Regions from separate parts of the Kitasatospora sp. NPDC088861 genome, predicted to be linked through region 3. Evidence: riboswitches for the same ligand, from Rfam matches in the RefSeq annotation. Region 3 holds a riboswitch; each other region holds the start of a gene.
What was found. Region 3 has a riboswitch for cyclic di-AMP ahead of ACIP37_RS08805 (NlpC/P60 family protein). Riboswitches for the same ligand answer to the same signal wherever they lie in the genome.

Region 1 (3,911 bases), on a different contig from region 3:
GCGCTCGCTGGACTTCGAGGTGCTCACCGCCCTCGTCCAGCTGGCCGCCGCGCCGTCCAGTCTGGCCAAGACCATCCGTCTGATGGCCGGCCACGAGCTGGTCACGGAGGGCTTCAAGGAGGGCCAGGTCGGCTCCTCGGCGATGCCGCACAAGATGAACACCCGCTCCTGCGAGCGCGTCAACGGCCTGGCCGTCATCCTGCGCGGCTACGCCTCGATGACCGGCGAGCTGGCCGGCGACCAGTGGAACGAGGGTGACGTCTCCTGCTCGGTGGTGCGCCGGGTCGCGCTGCCGGACGCCTTCTTCGCCTTCGACGGCCTGCTGGAGACCTTCCTGACCGTCCTCGACGAGTTCGGCGCCTTCCCCGCCGTGATCGAGGCCGAGCTGGACCGCTACCTGCCGTTCCTCGCCACCACCAAGGTGCTGATGGGCGCGGTGCGCGCGGGCGTCGGCCGGGAGGCCGGGCACGAGGTCATCAAGGAGCACGCCGTCGCCTCCGCGCTGGCGATGCGTGCGGGCGCCCGCGAGAACGAGCTGCTGGACCGGCTGGCCGCCGACGAGCGGATCCCGCTGGACCGGGCCGGGCTGGACGCGCTGCTGGCCGACCGGCTCTCCTTCACCGGTGCGGCCGGTGCCCAGGTCGCCGAGGTGGTCCGCCAGGTGGAGGCCGTCGCCGCCGCCTACCCGGAGGCCGCCAAGTACGCGCCCGGTGACATCCTCTGACGATTCGTCAGCTGGCTGAGGGCCCTGCTGCCGATCCGGTGGCGGGGCCCTCGTCCGTGTGGACGTGGCCCGGGTCGAGCGGCGGGGTGGTGCCGCAGGCCCACTCGCAGTCCGGCTCGGCCACCGGGCGGTCCACCGGCGCGAGCACGTTGCCGCGGACGGTGGCGAAGGCCGTCAGACCGCCGGTGACCAGCAGCCCGGCGCAGATCAGCATCGCGGTGCGGAAGGCCGAGTCCACCGCGGACGGCACCCGGTAGGCGTCGCCGCTCAGCCCGGCGAGCGAGGGCAGCGCGGCGACCGCGAGCAGCCCGGCCGCGCGGGCGGCGGCGTTGTTGACGCCGCTGGCGATGCCCGCGTGCCGGACCTCGACGGCGGCCAGCACCGTCGCCGTCAGCGGCGCGACCAACAGGGTCATCCCGCAGCCCAGCACCGTGACGGCGGGCAGCACGTCCGCCCAGTAGGAGGAGCCGGGGCCGGTGCGCAGCATCAGCAGCACCCCGGCGGCGCACAGCAGCGGACCGACGGTGAGCGGGATCCGGGGGCCGATCCGCTTGCCCAGCCGCCCGGCGCGCGCCGACAGGGTCAGCATCAGCACGGTGATCGGGACCAGGGCGAGGCCGGAGACCAGCGGGGAGAAGCCGGAGACGATCTGCAACTGCACCACCAGCAGGAAGAACACCCCGCTGAACGCCGCGTAGACGCAGAGGGTGACCAGGTTGACGGCGGTGAACAGCCGGGAGGAGAAGAGGCCGAGCGGCAGCATCGGCTCGGCGGCGCGGCGCTCGACCGCGATGAAGGCCGCGCCGAGCAGCAGGCCGATCGCGCCGGTGAGCCAGACCGCGGGGGACAGGCCCTCCCCGGCGGCGGTCAGCGCGTAGGTGATCGCGCCGAGGGCGAGCGCGGCGAGCAGCGCGCCGGGGACGTCGAAGCGGCCGACGGCGCTCTCGTTCCGGCTCTCGGGGACGAACCGGGAGGTGACCGCGACCACGGCGGCCGCGAGCGGAAGGTTCAGCAGGAAGATCCACCGCCAGCCGGGGCCGTCCACCAGCCAGCCGCCGAGGAAGGGGCCGACCGCGGCCGACACCCCGCCGAGGCCCGACCACAGGCCGACCGCCGCCGAGCGGTCGTCCGGGTGGAAGACGGCTTGCAGCATGGCGAGCGAACCGGGGGTGAGCAGCGCCCCGCCGATGCCCTGGACGGCGCGGGCGGCGATCAGCACGTGGATGGTGGGGGCGGCGGCGCAGGCCGCGGAGGCGGCGGCGAACCAGAGCACGCCGATCAGGAAGACCCGGCGCCGGCCGTACCGGTCGCCGAGCGCGCCGCCGAGCAGGATCAGTCCGGCCAGGGTGAGCAGGTAGGCGTTGAGCGTCCACTGCAGGGACGCGAGGGAGGCGCCGAGATCGGTGCCGATGCGGGGCAGCGCGACGTTCACCACGGTGCCGTCGAGCATCGCCATGCTGGAGCCGAGCACCGTCGCGAGGAGGACCCAGCGTCCCCGCGAGGTGCCCAGGCGCAGTGTTCCTGCTTCGGAGGTGGCCACGGGCCGATCCTGCGCCCGTGGGGCGTACGTGACAAGGGTCACCGGGGGGTGTGTCGGTGGGTGCGCGGTGCGTGAGCGGGCGGGTGCGCAGCGGTGGCGGAATCGGCGCAGCGTCGTGGATCAGTGGCGCCGGGTGAATGGATTGTGCACGTACGGTGCAGCCGATCATTCGGAGGGTCACCGCAGCTCGGGGGGTTGTTGCCGGTTCAAGTGATCGACATTGCTTCACCCGAACGGATGGGTTTTAGTTCAGCGACCGCCCGGCCAGTCCGGACGGATCCACCGGGTGGAACGCCGAATCCTGCCGCTGCCCGGTGGCTCGCACCGAACTCTGTACGGCAGGAGCGGGGGACCCACAGGTAAGTCGCCGGACCGGAAACGGCACGCTTTCGCGTACCCGGATCCAGGGCCGGCTAGGGGTGAAGCCGCATGTGCGGCCGGGCAACTCCAGCCCGAACCCGACAGCTCACCTCGCAGGCGTCGGAGAGGAAAATTCCATGCCTGCACAGGCTCGTCGTATCGCCCTGCCCCGCGCCGCCCGCATCGGGATCGCCACCGCCGTCACCGGTGTCTCCTTCGCCCTGCCGCTCGTCACCGCGATGAGCGCCCAGGCCCACCCCGCGCCGGCCGCCGCGGTCACCGCCGCCCCGGCCGCCGCTCCCGCCGACCAGGCCCAGGCCTCGTCGCAGGAGAGCTACCGCGTCGTCAGCGGCGACACCCTGTCCCGGATCGCCGACGCCCAGCACGTCGACGGCGGCTGGCAGGCGCTGTACGACCACAACCGTGAGGTCGTCGGCGGCAACCCGGACCTGATCTTCCCCGGTCAGCGGCTCGTGATCGCCGGCCAGGCCGCCCCGGCCAAGCCCGCTGCCCCGGCGAAGCCCGCCCAGCCGTCCGCCCAGGACGCCGCGCCGGCCACCACCGCCAAGCCGCAGGCCCAGCCGGAGGTCCGGACCGAGGCGGCCAAGCCGTCCGCCCAGCTCCAGGCCCAGCTGCAGACCGCCGCGCCGTCCGCCGTGGTCACCGCCGTGCCGGTCGCCGCCGCTTCGGCCTTCGTCGCCCCGCTGGCCGGCCCGAAGCTGGGCACCGCGTACGGCGTGGCAGGCTCGATGTGGGCCTCCGGCCACCACACCGGCCAGGACTTTGTCGCCTCCACCGGCACCCCGCTGCGCGCCGTCGGCAACGGTGTCGTGGTGAAGGCCGGCAACGGCGGCGCCTACGGCAACGAGGTCGAGATCAAGCTCGCCGACGGCCACTACGCCGAGTACGCGCACCTCTCCTCGATCGGTGTGAAGATCGGTCAGGCCGTCAAGGCCGGACAGCAGATCGGCCTCTCCGGCGCGACCGGCAACGTGACCGGCCCGCACCTGCACTTCGAGATCCGCAACGGCTCGGAGTACGGCTCGGACATCAACCCGGTCGCCTACCTGCGGGCCCACGGCGTCGCGCTCTGACCCGTACCGGATGTACCGGATGTGCCGGATGTGCCGGATGAGGAACCACCGCTGCTACGGGGCGAATCGACCGCCCGGGATGGTCATGTCGGGTGACCGCTCGACCGGGTGATCGCCGCAGCAGTGGACATGGGCGCGGGACACGCCCAGGCCGGCCCGGCTCGCGAGACTTCTCTCGCGAGCCGGGCCGGCC
Region 2 (3,911 bases), on a different contig from region 3:
CACGTGCGCGTTCGGGCCGCCCAGGTAGCGGAACAGCGGCAGGTCGCTGGCCTCGGAGGCGGCGTGCGCCACGGCCAGCGAGACGCCCAGGATCGCGTTGGCGCCGAGCGAGGACTTGTCCGGGGTGGCGTCCAGGTCGAGCATGGCCTGGTCGATCAGGCGCTGCTCGGTGGCGTCGTAGCCGACCAGCTCCGGGCCGATCTGCTCGATGACGGCCAGGACGGCCTTCTCCACGCCCTTGCCGAAGTAGCGGTTCTTGTCACCGTCGCGCAGCTCGAGCGCCTCGAAGGCGCCGGTGGAGGCACCCGACGGGACAGCGGCACGGCCGGTGCTGCCGTCGTCGAGGCCGACCTCGACCTCGACCGTGGGGTTGCCACGCGAGTCGAGGATCTCACGGGCTACGACGACATCGATGGACGGCACGAGGCATCTCCTTGCGGAAGCAGGGTCCGGCTGACGTTGGGTGCTGCCGGCGGGACGATTGCGGAGTCGTTACGACCAGAGCCTAACCGCCCCGGCCCCCGGGGCCGCGCTGGCCTCGGTCCCGTCTCAGCGTGTGGCCCGGCTACCCACCAGTAGTTCACCTGCTTGCCCGATCGAAGCGGGCGAATACGGGGGAATGCGGGCGAAGGGGGACAGGTCCCGTCCCCCTTCGCCCGCAGGGCGCGGGCCGTTCAGGGCCCGGGCCGCTCAGCCGAGGTGCAGCACCTGGCCGGGCATGATCAGGTTGGGGTTGCCGCCGACGGTGCCGCGGTTGCCGTCGTACACCGACTGCCAGCCGCCGGACACGCCCTGGGCGGCGGCGATCGTCGACAGCGTGTCGCCGGCCCGGACGGTGTAGTCGTGACCGCCCTGCGCGGCGGCGGGCTGCGCGGCCGGGGCGGACTGCGCGGGCTGCGCGGCGCGGGGCGCGTACTGCGGCTGGGCGGCGGGCTGGCCCGCGTACTGCTGGTAGACGCTCTGGTGGCTGGTCCAGTACCAGGCGCCGTTGTTCTGGTACCAGTACACCTTCGCGTCGGCGTCCCAGCCGGCCTTGCCGGAGAAGCCCTGGGTCTGCGGCTGCGTCTGCTGCGGGGCCTGCTGGACGGGCTGCTGGGCGGCCGGCTTCGGGGCGGCCTGCTTGACCGGCTGCTGGGCAGGCTTCGGGGCCTGCGCCTGCTGGGTCGGCTTGGCGGCGGACTGCTTGGCGGGCTTGGCGTCCGTGGAGGTGTCCACGGAGGCCGGGGCGCCGCCCTTGCTCAGGCCGGCCTTCTGGGAGCAGACCGGCCAGGCGCCCGGGCCCTGCGAGGCCAGCACCTTCTCGGCGACCGAGATCTGCTGCGCCTTGCTGGCCTGGTTGGCCTGCGGGGCGTAGGAGGTGCCGCCGTACGCCTTCCAGGTGCTGGGCGTGAACTGCAGGCCGCCGGAGAAGCCGTTGCCGGTGTTGATGCTCCAGTTGCCGCCGCTCTCGCACTGGGCGACGGCGTCCCAGGTGGAGGCCGGGGCGGCGGAGGCGCCGGTGGCGGTGAGGAGCGGCATCGCGAGTCCGACGCCGGCCACACCGGCGACGGCGATGGCCTTCTCGGTCTGGGTGCGACGGCGGTGGCGGCCGGTTCCAACGAACAGCATGAAGAGGTCCCTCTCCGCACGCCTGCGAGGTGAGCTGTCGGGTTCGGACCGGGAGGTGGCCCGGCCGCCGAAAGCGGAAACGATTCCGCTCGGGCGGCTTCACCCCAAGCCGTCGGGGAACGGCAACAAACCTGGTTCCCCCGCCCCTGCCCAGGGTCTGGTCGGTTTCCCGTGACGCGGCGGGCAGGATTCGGCGTTCCGCGCACGAGGTCCGCAGCTGCGAACTCCAGGGAGAGTAGACAGATCATCAGACCAATAACAAGCTCATATCACCGATATCACACACAAATTACGGCGCGTGGTCAATCGCCTACCAACGGCGGCGGTATGTCCGGATTAATGCGGGTTCAGGCCCGGCTCCACGAACCGCCGGAGACATGCCGTCAGCGTGTCGGGGCGTCGGTCGGCGCGACCGGCGGCGCGTGCGGAGAGCGGGTCTCCGGAGTGAATTCGACCGGGAGTTCCCGCAGGCCACGCATGATCAGGCCGCCCCTCCAGCGCAGGTTCTCCGGGTTTTCCGCGAGCCGCAGGTCCGGCAGCCGGGAAAGCAGCGTGGCCAGTGCGCTCCGCCCCTCCAGGCGGGCCAGCGGGGCGCCGATGCAGTAGTGGATCCCGTGGCCGAAACCCAGGTGCGGATTGTCCGTGCGGGCCAGGTCCAGGGTGTTCTCGTCCGCAAACCTGGCCGGATCGCGATCCGCCGCGGCCAGCACCACCAGCACCGGATCGCCCACCGGGATGTCCACCCCGCCGATCGACAGCGGCCGCGTCGCGAAACGCCACGTCGCCATCTCCACCGGCCCGTCGTAGCGCAGGAGTTCCTCGATCCCGGTCTCCAGCAGCGCCGTCTCGCCGCGCACCACCGACTCCTGCAGCAGCCTGCGCTGCTCCGGGTTGCGCAGCAGCGCGTACGTGCCGTTGCCGATCAGGTTGACGGTCGTCTCGAACCCCGCGAACAGGAGGATGAACGCCATCGCGGCGGCCTCGTTCTCGTTCAGGTGCTCGCCGTGGTCGCTCGCCCGGATCAGGCCCGAGATCAAGTCATCACCCGGATCCGCCCGCTTGCGGTGGATCAGCTCCAGCAGGTACGCCCGCATCCGCTTCACCGCCCGCCCCACGCCGCCGCGTTGGCCGCCGCCGTGCCGGATCATCATCCCGGCCCAGTCCCGGAAGTCGTCCTGGTCCTCGGCCGGCACGCCCAGCAGGTCGCAGATCGCGTAGATGGGGAGCGGGAACGCGAACTCGTGGATCAGGTCCGCCGAACCGCGCTGCGCGAAGCCGTCGATCAGCCGGTCCGTGAGCTGCTGCACCCGCGGCTCGAACTCCGCCACCCGGCGCGGCGTGAACGCCTTCGACACCAGCCGGCGCAGCCGGGTGTGGTCCGGCGGGTCGATGTTCAGCAGATGCGTCATCAAGTCCGCCTGGCGTTCCCCCGGAATTCCCACCCGCCCGGTGCGGTGCGCCTGCTCGCTGTGGTGTGCCGGGTTCTTCGACAGCCGGCCGTCCGCCAGCGCCTGCCGAGCGTCCGCGTAGCGGGTCACCAGCCAGGCCTCCACCCCACTCGGCAGCGTCGTGCGGTGCACCGGGGCGTGCTCGCGCAACCAGGCGTAGGCGGGGTACGGATCGGTGGCGAACTCCCAGGTGAAGAGCTGCGGGGCGGCGGGATCGGGCTGCACTGGCATGCGTCGACCGTATCCGGTGGGTCGGGGCCGCACCGCCTCCGGCGGACGCGACCGGCGGGGCCGGATCGTCGACACCCGGCGGACGGCCCGCCAACGCTCCGTGGACGCCCCGTGGACGGTCCGTGGACAGCTCTTGGACAGCTCTTGGCCGGGTGGCGGGCGTGACCCTGGTCACCTGAGGGGTAATCCCTGTTGCGGAGGGTCAGGACCTGCCTACGATCCTCCGCAGAAATCGTGGGCGCCGGTGCGGTGTCGCCCACAGGGAGGAGCAGACCATGCGGGTCAGCGGGGCAGTCGTCGTCATCGCGGTACTCGACGGCGGATCGGGAGCCGAGCTCGCCCGCCGGTTCGCCGCCGCCGGCGCCGCCGGAGTGCTGATCGCCGACCAGCGTGCGGGCGTCGCCGAGGACCTCGCCACCGAACTCGACCGGCCGGGCTGCCCCGTCGTCGGCGTCGGCGGCGACATCCGCCGCCCCAGCGACGTCGCCGCCCTCGTCGACACCGCCGAGAAGCACCTCGGCCCCATCGACCTGTTCTGCGTCGCCGGCCCCGACGGCGAGCGGATCGTCTCGCTCGCCGAACTGCCCGCCCGCCTCGACCTCGAACGCCTCGCCGAACTCCTCG
Region 3 (3,911 bases):
AGCCGGCGCTGGCGGGTGGCCAGTTCGTGCAGGGTCTCCTGCTGCCGCTCGGCGGCCTGGTCGAGGGTGCGGGCCCGGGACAGGTAGCCCTCCGGGTCGGTGGAGAGCATCAGCTGGACGGTCTGGGCCATGCCGCCGCCGCGGTACTCGGCGCCGGCCACGGTGGCGAGGTCGCCGCGCAACTGGTTGAGCTGGTCCTGGGCGACGGCGATCTCGCCCTGGAGGACGGTCGTCTCGCCCTGGAGCCGCTGCTGCGCCTCCTGGGCGGCGTTGTACTTCTCGGACGCCTGCTCGGCCTCGCCGTAGAGCTGCTCCACCTGCGCCTTGACGTCCTTGCGGGTGGGCGTGTCCGGCGCGGCGGGGGCGGCCTGGGCGCTGCCGCCCGTCGTCACACCCAGGGCGGTGGCGGCGGCCGCGGTCAGCACCAGCGCACGGGCGAGCAGTTGGGAACGACGGTGCACGGGCATGGCGGCAGCGGCTCCGATCCGGCGGTGGGGCCCCGCCGCCGCCCCAACGCGGGCGGCCCTGGAAGCGGAGTCCGGTGGCAGACGTTAGCGAGTCCGGGCAACCGAGTCCAAACCCCTGCCAACCCGAATATTTGACCCGCAATCGGACATCAGTCCGAGACGCCGGAAAAGCCGCAGGCCCGGCCTTCCGTGGTGGAAGGCCGGGCCTGGGAGGGCCTGAGCGGGGATCAGACCCGCACGATGGAGGTCAGCGGCATGTTGCCGACGGCCTCGTAGCGGACCGACGCGCCCGGCTTGGGCGCGTGCAGCACCTGGCCGTTGCCCGCGTAGATGCCGACGTGGTGGGCGTCCCCGTAGAAGATCAGCAGGTCGCCGGGCTGGGCCTGGGAGAGGTCGGTGCCGATCCGGGTACCGGCGTGGGCCTGCTCCTGCGAGGTGCGCGGCAGCGAGACGTCGACCTGGTTGAACGCCCAGACCATCAGGCCCGAGCAGTCGAAGGAGCCGGGGCCGGAGGCGCCGTAGACGTACGGGCTGCCGATCTTGGAGGCGGCGATGGACAGCGCCGCGGCGCCGCGCGAGCTGCCGGCGCTCGGCTTGGTGACCGGCGCGGCGGGGGCCTGCGACGCGCTCAGGTCGGTGCGGCTGTTGTCGCGGGAGGAGCGGTCGGCGGCCTGCTGGGCCGCCGCCTGCTGCTGGGCGGCCTTCGCCGCGGCGTCGGCCTTCGCCTTGGCGTCGGCGGCGGCCTTCTCCTCGGCCGCGCGGATCGCCTGGCGCTCCTGCTCGGACAGGGTGTTGAAGAGGTCCTGCGCGGCCTTGAGCTTGCCCTGGACCTCGTCCTTGGCGCTCTTCAGCTGCTGGGTGGTGGTCTCCATCTCGGCGAGCTTGCCCTGGGCCTCGGAGCGCACCTGGTCGAGCTTGCGCTGCTCGTCCTGGAGCTGCTTGAGCTGGCCCTTCTGGGTGCCGCCGGCCTGGTTCAGCGTGTCGGCCTGGCTCAGGAAGGTGTCCGGGCTGGCGGAGAACATCAGCTGGACGGTCTGGGATATGCCGCCGTTGCGGTACTGCTCGCCGGCGATCTCGGCCAGGCCGCCCTGGAGGTCGGTCACCTGTCCCTGCTGCCGCGCCACCTGGTCCTGCAGGTCGGTGACCTGCTTCTGCAGCTGCTGCTGCTTCTCCTGGGCGGCGTTGAGCTTCTCGGTCGCGACCTCGGCCTGGTCGTTGAGCTGGTCGACCTGCTCCTTGACCTGGTCCTTGGTCGGCTGCGGGTCGGCGTGGGCGCCGGACTGCGCGGACAGCGCGACGGCCGCCGCGGCGAAGCCGGTCAGGATCGAGACCCGGGTGCGACTGGCGGGCTTGGGACGACGATGGGACGCCACGAAGGCGGACTCCTTCTTCCTACGCCGTCTACCGGGTGAGCTGACGGGTTCGGGCCGGAAGCGTGCCCTACGACGCCTCACGGCCGTTCCACCGGCCGACCTGGCGCCGATTCACCCCGGAGGAACGTGGTTCCCCGGCTCCGTTCGACAGCACCCCCGACTGCTGGGCTCCCCGTCGGGCAGGCACTGGGCCCGCCCCGCTGCGTCACGAACTCGACGGAAACCACCGCCGCCACCCTGGCTGGGCGATCGGGAGTGCGGTGGTTCGGGGCACGACCCTAGTAACTGAACCGTGATCCGTTCAAATCCTTGTCAGAAAAAAGACGGAAGAAGACCAAAGTTCTTTTGTGAATATGACACATAGTGATCACCGCCGTACGTAAAGCTGATCACTCTTCATCGGGGAGTCACGCTGCGGACAAAACCCGAACGCCACCCCCGGTCCGAGGGTGGCGTGGATCACAGGCCCGGACGGGCCCTTCGGGCGTGTCGGGACGTCAGACCCGGCGGATCGTGTTGATCTGCATCGCGTCGACCTTCATCACCTTCACCACGTCACCGGTGTGCGGCGCGTGCACCACCATGCCGTTGCCGATGTACATCCCGACGTGGTGCCGGTCGGGGCCGTAGATGACCAGGTCGCCCGGCTGGGCCTGGTCCAGCGAGACCCTGGTGCCGACGTTGCCCTGCTCCTGCGAGGTGCGCGGCAGCGAGACGCCGGCCTGGCCGTACGCCCAGACCATCAGGCCCGAGCAGTCGAAGGTGGTCGAGCCGGTGGCGCCCCACACGTACGGCGAGCCCTGCTTGCTCATCGCCTTGGCCACGGCCACGCCCGCGTAGCCGCCGGCCTGCGGGAGGCTGCCGAGGTCGGCACGGTCGCTGCCGCGCGAGGCGCGGTCGTCCTGCTGCTGCTGGGCCCGCAGCGCGGCGCGGTCGGAGGCGCTGAGCGAGTTCAGCAGGTCCTGCGCGGCCTTCAGCTTCTGGTTGACGTCCGTCTTGGCCTGGTTCAGGTCCTTGGTGGTGGAGTCGAGCGAGGCCAGGACGGCGGCGGCCTCGGACTTCTCCTGGTCCAGCCGGCGCTGCTGGTCCAGCAGTCCCTTGAGCGCCTCCGACTCGCTGGCGCTGGCCTGCTGGGCGCTGGACGCCTTCTCCAGGTAGCCCGACGGGTCCGAGGAGAGCATCAGCTGGACGGACGGGTCGATGCCGCCGGTGCGGTACTGCTCGCCCGCCACGCCGGCCAGGCCGGTCTGGAGCTGGGTCATCTCGTCCTGGCTGCGGGCCACCTTGTCCTGCAGCTGGTCGGACTGCTTGCGGAGCTGGTCGGCCCGCTCCTTGGCGCCGTTGTACTTCTCCGCCGCCTGCTCCTGGTCCTGCTGGAGCTGGTCGATCTGCGCCTTGACGTCGGTCTTGCTCGGCTGGGGCGCGGCGTGCGCGGCGACCTGCGCGGAGAGGGCGACCGCGGTCGCCGCGGCAGCGGTGAGCACGGAGACCCGGGCGCGGCTCGGCTGCTTGGGACGGCGGTGGGAGGCCAAGGGAATTGCTCCTTCTTCCATCGGCCTCACCCGATCAGGTGAGAATCCGGAAAATAGGTTTGACGCCACACCCTAGGGAAGATCCACGGGTTTTGCCACTCCCCCGAAGGCGTGAACTCCACTTCCCCCGCAGGCTTCACTGGATGTGCACACCGCCGCAAACCGGGCGCTGACCAGGCCTCATCCCGCCGCGGCAGCCGTCAGGGCCGCGCCAGCCGGTTCAGCAGCAGAACGGAAGCCACGGGGCGCGCGCCGGCCTTCCGCACGCCCTCCGCGACCTCCCGGTCGGTGGACACCACCACCACCGGACGACCCTGCGGCTCGGCCCGCACCAGACGGCGGATCAGCTCGTCCGCGGTCTCGCCGGTCCGGCTGAACCGCACCCGCACCCCGCGCGGTGGCGCCATGATCACCGGAACGTCCAGGTCCTGCCCGTCGAACACGCAGGTGACCTCCGCCTGCGTGCGCTGGGCCAGCATCGCCAGCCCGCCCAGCAGCCGGATCCGCTGCTGCTCCAGCGGCAGCGTCGGATAGCCCGT
Region 4 (3,911 bases), on a different contig from region 3:
TTCAGCGTGGAGGGCGGGCACGCGGCGGCCGGCGCGCTGCTGGACAAGGGCTGCACGGCGATCGTCTGCGGCAGCGACATGATGGCGCTCGGGGCGATCCGGGCGGTGCGGCAGCGTGGGCTGTCGGTGCCGCACGACGTCTCGGTGGTCGGCTTCGACGACTCGCCGCTGATCGCCTTCACCGAGCCGCCGCTGACCACGATCCGCCAGCCGGTCGAGGCGATGGCGACCGCGGCGGTGGACGCGCTGCTGGAGGAGGTCGGCGGAAACGCCGTCCAGCGCGGGGAGTTCATGTTCCAGCCGGAGCTGGTCATGCGTGGGTCCACGGGGGCCTGCGCGCGCTGAGGACGGTCAACGGACGGGCCCCGGAGAGCAGTTGCTCTCCGGGGCCCGTTGTGTGCCGCCCGGGTGCCGGGTCAGCCGTCAGTTGTCGGCTGTCACCCGTCGGTCGTGCTCAGACCCGGCCGGCGAAGTCCGGCGCCCAGTTGGCGACGGTCTGCAGGCGCACGCCCGAGCTCGGGTTGGCGGCCTCGACGTACTGGCCGCCGCCGATGTAGATCGCGACGTGGTAGACGCCGGAGTTCTGGCCGTTGTTGGACCAGAACAGCAGGTCGCCCGCCTGCAGGCTGTCCAGCGAGACGCGGGTGCTGGCGGCGGCCTGGTCGGCGGCGACGCGCGGGACGGAGACGCCCGCGGCGCGCAGCGCGGCCTGGGTCAGGCCGGAGCAGTCCCAGCCGCCGTTGCCGGTACCGCCGTAGACGTACGCCTGGCCGACCTTCGACTGGGCGAAGGAGACCGCGGCGGCCATGCTGCCGGTGGCGGCCGGGGTCTGAGCCGGGGTCTGAGCCTGGGCGGCCGGCTTGGAGGCCGGCTTGGAGGCCGGCTTGGAGGCCGGCTTGGAGGCCGGCTTGGTGGCCGGGGCCTGGGGCTGGGCGGCCGGCTTGGCGCTCGCGACAGCGCCGTTGGAGGTCTGGCCGGACTTCTGCGAGCGGTCGAACCAGGTGAAGTCCGAGCCGGACGTGGCCGACGAGCCGGAGCCGGACCGGTCGGCCTGAGCCGACTGCTGGGCCTGGCCGCCGTCCTTGAACGAGAGGCGCTGGCCCGGGTAGATGGAGTCCGGGCCCTCGGTCAGGGTGCCGCGGTTGAGTTCGTACAGCCGCTGCCAGCCGCCCTGGAGGTTGTGCTTGTCGGCGATCGAGGACAGCCAGTCGCCGGAGGCGACGGTGTAGTCGTCGGCCTGGGGCTGGGCGCTGTTCCGGGCCTGGCTCTGGCCCTTCTGGGCCGAGGTGCCGTTGGTGGAGTCGGCGGGGGCCTGCGCCTGGTCCTGGGCCGGTGCGGCCGGCTTGGCGGGCTTCGCGGCCGGGGCCGGGGTCTGGGTCTGCGCGGGCTTGGCGGCCGGGGCGGCCGGCTTCGCGGCGGGCTTGGTGGCGGTCGAACCGGCAGCCGAGCCGGTGGTCGAGCCGGCCGAGGTGTCGACGGCGGCCGGGGTGCCGCCCTTGGTCAGGCCGGCCTGGACCGAGCACACCGGCCAGGCGCCGGGGCCCTGCGAGGCGAGGACCTTCTCGGCGACGGCGATCTGCTGGTCCTTGGTGGCCTGGTTGGCCTGGGGGGCGTAGGCGGTGCCGCCGAAGGCGGCCCAGGTGCTGGAGGTGAACTGCAGTCCGCCGTAGAAGCCGTTGCCGGTGTTGATGCTCCAGTTGCCGGTGCTCTCGCACTGGGCGACCTTGTCCCAGGTGGCGACGGAGGCGGCGGAGGCCGTGCCGGAGGTGAGGCAGGGGATGGTGAGGCCGACGCCCGCGACGCCGACGGCGGCGATCACGCGTCGGGTACGACTGGACAGACGGGTGCCGTTGGTGGGCAGCATGAAGACGCAGTCCTCTCCCACGCCTGCGAGGTGAGCTGTCGGATTCGGGCTGGAGTTGCCCGGCCGCGCTGTGGGCGCGGCTTCACCCCTAGCCCTGGATCGTTCCGGGGAACGGTCCGGGGCGACTTACCTGTGGGTCCCCCGCTCCTGCCGTGGTGCGTTTTCGCGCTGCCAGGACATCCGACGGCAGGACTCGGCGTCGCGGATGAACTGGGTTCGTGTGGCCACGAACGGGGAGCACGTTAAGCAGACTTAAGTTCAAACTGCAAACACCTGTGACGCGCATCACGGTTTGGCGAGAACGGTCGTTCCCCTCGCTTGTCGCGATCGGAAATGACCGATTTCCGGCAACCCCGCGAAGGGTGCGCGCAACTGTCTGCGCTTCAGGAGGCAGGTGACGGTGGGTCGGGTCGCCCGGGGGCCCGCCCGTCGGGAGGGCGGCGTGTCCGCACTGTGGTCATCGGGGGATGCGTCGAGCGATGGTGAACAAATACGGATAGAACGGACATCACACCCATTCGTCCTTTAACTCCCTTACGGGACAAGCGGGAAGGGCCCGGAACGTAGCCGTTCCGGGCCCTTCACACGTACGGTGACCGCTACTACTGGCCGGCCGACTCCTCGGCGGCGGCGTGAGCGGCGTGAGCGGCGCGACCACCCCGGCCGGAGTGGTCGGCGTGGGTGCCCTCGGCGGCCTCCGCCGCCTCGGCCTCGGCCCGCGCCAGGGCCTCGGGGGAGGGCGCCGGCAGCGCGGCCAGGTAGGTGGAGGCGATCAGCTGGCCGACCGTCGGGTAGGCGCCCAGCGGCGCCGCGGACGGGCAGCCGGTCTCCTCGGCGGCCGTGGCGAGCAGCTCGGAGTCGGCCTCCGGCCCGATCACCAGCGGGGCCAGCGCCGGGCGCTGGGAGCCGGTCTCCTTGAGGTGGTTGACGGCCGCGGCGACCGAGCCCGGCACGTCGAGCGCGGCGGGCACGACCGGGACGGCCAGCCGGGCCGCCAGCAGGACACCGGTGATGCCGGCAGCGGCAGCGGCCTCCTCGCCGCCGACGGTGGTCAGCACGACGCCGTCCGCGGCGGTCGCGATGGCGAACAGCCGGGCCCGGTCGGCACGCGCCAGGCCGGCCTCGGACAGGCGCACGTGCACGGCCTCGGCGAGCAGCGGGTGCGGGCCGAGCACGTCGGTGACGGGGGCTCCGTACTCGGCGGCGAGGGCGTGGAGTTCGGTCAGGAATCCGTGCGGGCCGGGTACCAGCGGCACCAGGACCGGCGCGGGCAGGCCGGCCTCGGCGGCCATGGCCAGCAGTTCGGCGACGGTGCGGTCGTCGCTGTCGGCGCCCTGGGCGGCTTCGCCCGGGAGGTAGCCGACGGCGGTCTGGATGTCGCCCTGCTCGCTGCGGACGATCGACAGCAGCTCCTCGACGACCGAGCGGGACTCGGGCCCGGCGGTCGCGGGCACGGCGAGCACCAGGGCCGGGGATCCGGCCGGGATCTCGGGGCGCTCGGGGCGACGGTGGCGCCCCCGCGCACGGGAGCCTGGAGTGCGGACGGGCAGTGGCGCGCCCGGGATGGCTGCGGTGCTCATGCCGGAGATCGTAGGACATCGGCCCGTCAGGCCTGCATTCGGCTGCCGTTCGAGTTTCACGTGGTCATGGCGGGTGCGCCGCGCTCCCGTCGTGTCCGTCCGGGCGGTTTGCCCGCAATCCGGACATATCTCACCCAGCCTTCGAGCGATCACCGCTGGTTGCCCTGACGTGTCCGACGGGGCGTCGAGTTGCTTCTGTGGCGCGTGAGATGTCTCACAGCCAGGAGGTCGCCTGACGGAGGGTCACGAAGGCGCGACTCCGGGCGTCTGAAGATCAACATTCAGCGGGGAATCGCTCACGGCCGGTTATCGAGAATCTGGCGATTCACTCGGCTATGTCCGTTTACGTACCGTCAGGAGAAGGGTCCGTGAAGAGTTCAGAACTGCCGGTGAAAGGCCTCGTGCACCTGCAATGTCCCGTGCTGATGCACGTGCACAGCAGCTATCATCGCGTCAAATGAGGCGTT

Region 1: it holds a riboswitch for cyclic di-AMP, as region 3 does, so the genes downstream of both, ACIP37_RS32905 (LysM peptidoglycan-binding domain-containing M23 family metallopeptidase) here and ACIP37_RS08805 (NlpC/P60 family protein) in region 3, are expected to answer to the same signal.
Region 2: it holds a riboswitch for cyclic di-AMP, as region 3 does, so the genes downstream of both, ACIP37_RS36315 (transglycosylase family protein) here and ACIP37_RS08805 (NlpC/P60 family protein) in region 3, are expected to answer to the same signal.
Region 4: it holds a riboswitch for cyclic di-AMP, as region 3 does, so the genes downstream of both, ACIP37_RS09330 (transglycosylase family protein) here and ACIP37_RS08805 (NlpC/P60 family protein) in region 3, are expected to answer to the same signal.

What each region holds. Positions count from the first base shown of each region.
Region 1 covers NZ_JBIVJF010000032.1:35,061-38,971, forward strand. The annotation lists gene purB (adenylosuccinate lyase) at 1-724, shown strand, start outside; gene ACIP37_RS32900 (MFS transporter) at 732-2,264, opposite strand; cyclic di-AMP (ydaO/yuaA leader) riboswitch at 2,577-2,759, shown strand; gene ACIP37_RS32905 (LysM peptidoglycan-binding domain-containing M23 family metallopeptidase) at 2,762-3,718, shown strand.
Region 2 covers NZ_JBIVJF010000046.1:7,872-11,782, forward strand. The annotation lists gene eno (phosphopyruvate hydratase) at 1-423, opposite strand, end outside; gene ACIP37_RS36315 (transglycosylase family protein) at 691-1,608, opposite strand; cyclic di-AMP (ydaO/yuaA leader) riboswitch at 1,614-1,781, opposite strand; gene ACIP37_RS36320 (cytochrome P450) at 1,992-3,287, opposite strand; gene ACIP37_RS36325 (SDR family NAD(P)-dependent oxidoreductase) at 3,563-3,911, shown strand, end outside.
Region 3 covers NZ_JBIVJF010000003.1:456,477-460,387, reverse strand. The annotation lists gene ACIP37_RS08810 (NlpC/P60 family protein) at 1-467, opposite strand, end outside; gene ACIP37_RS08805 (NlpC/P60 family protein) at 695-1,840, opposite strand; cyclic di-AMP (ydaO/yuaA leader) riboswitch at 1,851-2,000, opposite strand; gene ACIP37_RS08800 (NlpC/P60 family protein) at 2,338-3,372, opposite strand; gene ACIP37_RS08795 (NYN domain-containing protein) at 3,573-3,911, opposite strand, start outside.
Region 4 covers NZ_JBIVJF010000004.1:14,080-17,990, reverse strand. The annotation lists gene ACIP37_RS09335 (LacI family DNA-binding transcriptional regulator) at 1-345, shown strand, start outside; gene ACIP37_RS09330 (transglycosylase family protein) at 455-1,885, opposite strand; cyclic di-AMP (ydaO/yuaA leader) riboswitch at 1,872-2,032, opposite strand; gene ACIP37_RS09325 (hypothetical protein) at 2,467-3,444, opposite strand.